3 regions of the Sessilibacter sp. MAH1 genome follow, and region 3 is predicted to be linked to each of the others. Evidence: predicted binding sites of a transcription regulator. Region 3 holds the regulator's gene; each other region holds the start of a gene.

Region 1 (2,211 bases), on a different contig from region 3:
CCAAACGGGTGATATGAGTGTTGGGAAAATCGACATCGAACTGCTGAATGTTTTCGATTTTTGCACCACGCCAGCCGTAAATCGACTGATCGTCGTCGCCAACGGCGGTAATAAAAGAACTGTCACCAGCGAGCACACGCAGCCACGCATACTGAACCGTGTTGGTGTCTTGGAATTCGTCCACCAAGATAAACGGAAAGCGCTGTTGATAATGTTTCAGCAAAATGGGGTTATTTAGCCACAACTCATGGGCACGCAGCAGTAACTCGCCAAAATCCACCAAACCCGAGCGCTGACAAGCCGCTTCGTATTCACGGTAAACGCTGAGCATGGTGCGCTCGTACAGATCGGCGGTTTCGATAACATGCGCCGCGCGACGACCTTCGTCTTTGTGACCGTTGATGTAGGAAGCCGCCTGACGAGGTGGCCATTTTTTATCATCAATATTTAAGGATTGATAAACGCGCTTAATCAAACGCAGCTGATCGTCGCTGTCGAGAATTTGAAAGGCTTGGGGAAGATTGGCTTCGTGCCAATGAGTTTGCAAAAGTCTGTGCGCAAGACCGTGGAAGGTACCAATCCATAAGCCGCGCGGATTCACGCCCAGCAACTGCTCAACGCGCGCGCGCATTTCCCGCGCTGCCTTGTTGGTAAAGGTCACCGCCATAATCGAAAACGGCGACACTTGTTCAACCTGAATCAGCCAAGCAATACGATGCACCAGCACACGGGTTTTACCCGAGCCAGCTCCCGCCAAAATAAGTTGATGCCCAGCCGGAGCACTTACGGCCTCGCGCTGAGCGCTATTTAATTGATCTAATAATTGCGATACGTCCATGGGCGGCATTGTAGCAGAGCGATTTATAGATACTCGGATTAATTCACCAAGGCTTTAAAATTTATCCGCGTCTCAATGACGGCTCTTTATTGCGAGAACAAGTGCTATTTTTACCCTAAGAGGATTTGTTTGCGGTAAGTTGTACAAACTCAAACACAGATTCTTGTAATTTCAGGCGGAAATGTGTGTAATTTCACTACAAAAAGTGGGCTGGAATTACAAAAAAAGATGAATATGCATCATAATCAACCATAAAATCAGCGCTTTTAGCCCCAAATTGCAGATTTTTACGTGCTTTATCGGCAAAATTAGCGTGTAGCACAACACTACCGAGTGCCAGAGCCTTGACCTTAAAACCCTCTGAAGTCACACAAAGTATTACCGACAACATTCCCACCATGCGCAAATCTGAGCGTAAGGTTGCCGAATATGTGCTCGAAAATACTCGCGATGTCATTCATATGCGCATTGTTGATCTCGCCAATGCTGCCAAAGTGAGTGAGCCCACCGTCGTGCGCTTTTGTCGTGCCGTCGGTTGCAATGGCTTTCAGGAATTTAAGCTGAATTTAGCGCAACAGCTGGCCTCGATACCAAACTTTGTACACGTGGCGGTCACCCGCGCCGATACGGTTACCACCTTTTCACACAAGATTTTCGATTCCACCGTAGAAACCCTGCTGCAACTGCGCGACCAGCTCGATCCCATCCAAGTTGAAGCGGCAATTTCGGCCATTTGTCGCGCCTCGCGGGTAGAATTCTTTGGCTTTGGCGCCTCCGGTGCCGTCGCTGCTGACGCACACCACAAGTTCTTCCGTTTGCAACTCGCAACCGCAGCCTATTCCGATCACCACATTCAACACATGTCGGCGATGAGCATGAAAGAAGGTGATGTGGTGGTTGCCATCTCGCAAAGCGGTCGCACCAAATCGTTATTGAACTCAATGGCTTTGGTAAAGCAGCAAGGCGGGGTGGTGATTGGCATTTCGCCGAGCAACTCACCCATTTCTCAAGAGGCAAGCATCAATATTGATGTGAATGTGGATGAAGATTTAGACATCTATACGCCATTGCTGTCGCGCATTGCCCATTTGTTGGTGATTGATATCTTAGCGATTGGCGTTGCTCAACAAAAAGGCGAAGGACTTCACGAGCATTTGTACAAACTCAAACAAGGCCTGGTGTCTTTACGGGTTTAGTCGTGGAACCTAGTTAACGCGCTGGGCGATCAATAAAAATTCGCGATTGCCATCGCCGCCTTTAATGGGGCTTTCTAAATAACCTTGCACCTCAAAACCCAGCGCTTCAACTTCTCGCTGAATGCGAGCTTTTACCTGCGGATACAGTCCGGCATCGCGCACCAAGCCGCCCTTGCC
Region 2 (2,211 bases), on a different contig from region 3:
AAAGGCCCCATCAAACAACCACTATCATCGCAGTAATCAGCCAACAGGACTGAACACATCGGTTAATCATCAAGATTATTTGGGATTTATGAGCGGACATTTTTAATAGATTACATAAATAAATCCGTCTGATTCATTTGTTTTTGATCGCCTTGATGTACTGAAAAACCCAGACCCAGTAAACGTATGGAGGCATTTTTTACGGAAAGAGCCGAGGTCAATAAAGTTTTTGCCGTGCTGGTCAATTGCAGCTGTTGTTGAGGCGAAAAATGCTCGCCGGAATGAATGTAACCAGAAAAAGCTGATTCTCGGGTCGTAAGAGAAAAATCGGAATATTTAATTTTAACAAAAAGCGATTTTGCCAAATATCCTGACTTCAGGCGCAACCAACGTTCATCTAATAAACCAACTAACGAATTCAATGCGGCACTGATCTCGTCGTCACGAACCAAGTCGTTCGAAAACGTTCGCTCGACACTGATGGATTTCCGAATCCAAGTATTTTTTACTGTTCGCAAATCACGACCGCGGCATCGATCAAAAAGTAATTGACCATGCACACCGAAATGTTGTGTTAAGAAATCTAGACTTTGTTGTTGTAAATCCCGACAGGTCACAATTCCAAGTTTCGCTAGCTTCTCTTTTGTTTTACCACCAACACTTGGAATTTTACCGACCGCCAACTGCGACATCACCTGAGCGACATCTTCGTCACGAATAATTTTAAACCCAGCGGGTTTATTCCACTCGCTGGCTAACTTTGCCAAAAATTTATTGCGCGATAATCCGGCTGAAACCGTGATGGCAAGACTGCTTTCGATTTGTCGCTGAATATCTTTGGCAATCTCTGCGCAGATATTCCAATCATCGGAATCTAACTCTAAATAGGCCTCATCCAGCGCAATAGGTTCGATACAACGACTGTAGTTGGAAAAAATTCCGTGCATTTCTTCAGAAACTTGCCGATACAAAGAAAAACGTGGCGCCAAAACAATAAGATTTGGACAAAGTTTTTCTGCCATTGCTGTAGACATTGCAGATCGAACACCAAACTTGCGCGCAATATAGTTGCACGTCGCAATAACGCCTCTATCTGTAGCTCGACCACCAACCGCAACCGGTAAATTTTTTAGCTGTGGGCGATCACGTAATTCAATTGCGGCAAAAAAACTGTCCGCATCGCAATGTAAAACCAATCGTTGATTATTGAATGACAATTTTCTACTTCCAACTCATTTAATACCGAGCGATTTCTCTAATATCAAGGTGTCCTACTAAACAACAACGGCAATTATATTACTCAAGGCGATAAATCCAGAGATCTAATTGCAGATTTCAACGTTTCACCGTTGTGTTAATCAATATAACGATCAATCGAGAATTTTTTTAGAACCGAATACCGAGTAAATAGAGCCAACGCACCCTATAAGAACATAAGATTCTGACCGATAATGGATTTCAAGACAGATCGTTATCTATTTTTTTAAACAGTATGATCTCTAAATTGATTCACACAGACACAGTTGACGATGGGATAAACAAAAAGATTTTCAATTAAGATCGGCAAATTTGCCTTAATATCGAAAAGTCAATTCAGATATTCCTTAGTTTTCCCCTACTTTCGACCAAGCTAAGCCAAATTTTTTAACGTCTGCGCATTATCATTGTCAAAAGGCCAAGACAAGGACGCTCAATAATCCTATTTAGTACTATGAGACAACTTAGTACCAAGAGACAACTTAGTACCAAGAGACAACAAAAAGATCGGAACTCACTCGCGAATAAGTTAGCAAAGAATCTCAAGTGGAATGTTTCGGCACAAAAATGCCCATCAGAAAGCCGAGAGCACATCATTAAAAAGCGCGATAACGGATTCAATCTCAAAATTCAGGTCGTTATGGCATATTGTTGAATCGTTTTACCTAAGGTTTGTAAAAAATAATCAAACCTTATCGAATACCCATACTGATTATTTGTTTCGAAATGCTCTGATCGGGAGATTTTGACTATCAACTAAAAACGCCTTAAAGATTTTCTTTCAAGGCAGTCAAAAAGTGAGAATCAAGAAAATTTTTTAAGTTCAGGAAAAATTTTCAGCCCTTCAGAAAATAAAACTGAGCCGATATTTTTTCTCAAATGAGGTTTTTTTTACTCATGAATCAAAAAAAATTCCAAAAAAGATGAAAATTTATTCCCATTTTTAAAAAAATG
Region 3 (2,211 bases):
AACAATAAATATATTTAACCTTGTTTCACAGTAGCTTTCTTATTCAGGCTTATTCAGATTGTTAATTCTGGTGCGTAACCAGTAATCCAGAACAGTTACCAGTGTTGGCTGCTTGGGTTAATTGCTCAAGTTGTTGGTCGTTAAAACCATCAAAAACGGCAACTACACAATGGCTTGTGCCTGTTATTAATGCTTTTTCGGTGACGGAATATAAATCCGATGTATTGTTAGGATAAATAATGCGAAGATTTTTTAGATTTACGCCGTAGTCAAGCAATACATTTTTATCAATAACTTCATCGCTTACCCAGCTTACCCATCGATTACCCGCTAATTGTGTTTGACGTGCAATCATTGGCAACAATAGTTGATCTAAATTCGAACAATATTTAGAAATTACCAATTGAGTAATGTTGCTTAAAACAGCACCGCTTTGCGATGCTGTTTCTGTATTAGATGCACGTTTGGATAGTGCTCTAATTGACTGTCTAGTAAACGCGGTTGTTTCTGAGATAAAGCCGAATTGATTGACTAAGGAGTCCGTAAACAGAGACATTTGTTGTGCAGAATCCATTTTATTACTCCGTATCAGTAATATAAGTACTTAAAAATCGAATTATTGGGTTTGTCGAATAACGCCGACACTTATACCTTCGATAGCAAATTCCTGCTCTCGAAGGTCAATGGTAATGATGTCAAATTCTTCATTTTCTGGAAGCAACTCAACTATAGAGCGGTTTTTACCGCGTCTTAGACGTTTTACGGTTACTTCATCATCAATACGGGCAACAATAATTTGCCCACTTCTTACTTGGGTTGTTTTGTGAACGGCTAATAAATCACCTTCTAGAATTCCGGCATTTTTCATACTCATGCCGCGAACGCGAAGAAAATAATCTGCTGAGGGCGAGAAAAAAGCGTTATCGATATTGCAATAATTTTCGATATTTTCTTGCGCCAAAATTGGGTAACCCGCTGCCACCAAGCCAATAATGGGTATACCAGACTCCTCAACCTGTTCTTTTAAGCGAATACCTCTAGAGGCACTTGGCACCATCTCAATAGCGCCTTTTCGCTCCAAGGCACGCAAATGTTCCTCTGCGGCGTTGGCTGATTTAAAGCCAAGTGCTAGAGCTATTTCTGCACGCGTAGGAGGAAAGCCGGTTGCATCTATATGTTCACGAATTAAATTTAAAACTTGTTGTTGTCGAGCGGTTAGTTTAATCATGTCTAATATGCTGATTCTTTAAACGTGGGGCGGTAGTTTTTAAGGCGAAACGGCAAAGTTTATTGCAATTGTTTCTTCAAATTAAAAACAGTGTTGGCCGCACTGGGCTGGTCTTATATACAGTGTTTTAGTTTATACAGTGTTTCTACTGTACACGCAACCAGTAAATCAGAATTTAGTCAATGTTCGTTGATTAGAAACGCACGATGTAGAATTGAATTATGCCCGAAGTTTTTTTCTTTTGTAGCCGCAATTATTGACACCTCCCAGACTAAATATTAGTGTGCCCGCTTTTTAATTGCGTAATCTTTATTCGAATTGGATCTATAAATGGGTAATGCCAAGGTTTTAAGTGCCGGGCCAGTTATTCTTGATGTAGCCGGTACCGAGTTGTCGGCGGAAGATCGAGAGCTTTTGATGCATCCAAATGTGGGTGGTGTCATTCTCTTCGCCCGCAACACTAAAACGGCCAAACAAACCGCTCATTTATGTCGCAACATTAAAAATATCCGCGAAAACTTGCTGATTTGTATCGATCAAGAAGGCGGGCGAGTGCAGCGCTTAACGGAGGGCGTAACAACCATTCCGCCTATGGCGTCTTTATCAAAGCTCTACCAGCAGAGCGCAGAAAAAGGCCTGTCATTGGCTCGTGAACTGGGTTGGCTGTTAGCGTTTGAGCTCAGAACTTGCGGTATCGATAACACCTTAGCGCCAGTTTTAGATTTAGACGACAACCAAAACCCCGCTATTGGCTCGCGCTCCTTTTCTATCGATCCTTTAACAACGCTTGCGCTGGCAGAATCGTTTATTTTAGGAATGAACGAAGCGGGTATGCAGGCTGTTGGTAAGCATTTTCCGGGTCACGGATTCGTTAAAGTTGACAGTCACATTGATTTGCCGAGAGATCATCGGCCTCTTGCCGAGATCGCCGCTCGGGACCTAGTTCCTTTCGAGCAGCTGATTAAAAAGTCTTGCCTTGCCGG

Evidence for each region. The regulator LexA, encoded in region 3, represses DNA repair genes until DNA is damaged. The targets are predictions, from matches to a motif close to ACTGTNTNTANANACAGT.
Region 1: the regulator LexA is predicted to act here: its motif matches at 1,019-1,036, upstream of uvrD (DNA helicase II).
Region 2: the regulator LexA is predicted to act here: its motif matches at 1,475-1,492, upstream of dinB (DNA polymerase IV).

The regions. Positions count from the first base shown of each region.
Region 1 is NZ_BAAGIC010000005.1:173,059-175,269, forward strand. It holds gene uvrD (DNA helicase II) at 1-838, opposite strand, end outside; gene ACYQ28_RS07260 (SIS domain-containing protein) at 1,183-2,034, shown strand; gene ACYQ28_RS07265 (TlyA family RNA methyltransferase) at 2,044-2,211, opposite strand, start outside.
Region 2 is NZ_BAAGIC010000007.1:36,977-39,187, forward strand. It holds gene dinB (DNA polymerase IV) at 111-1,217, opposite strand.
Region 3 is NZ_BAAGIC010000004.1:5,627-7,837, reverse strand. It holds gene ACYQ28_RS05105 (hypothetical protein) at 62-574, opposite strand; gene lexA (transcriptional repressor LexA) at 617-1,228, opposite strand; gene nagZ (beta-N-acetylhexosaminidase) at 1,559-2,211, shown strand, end outside.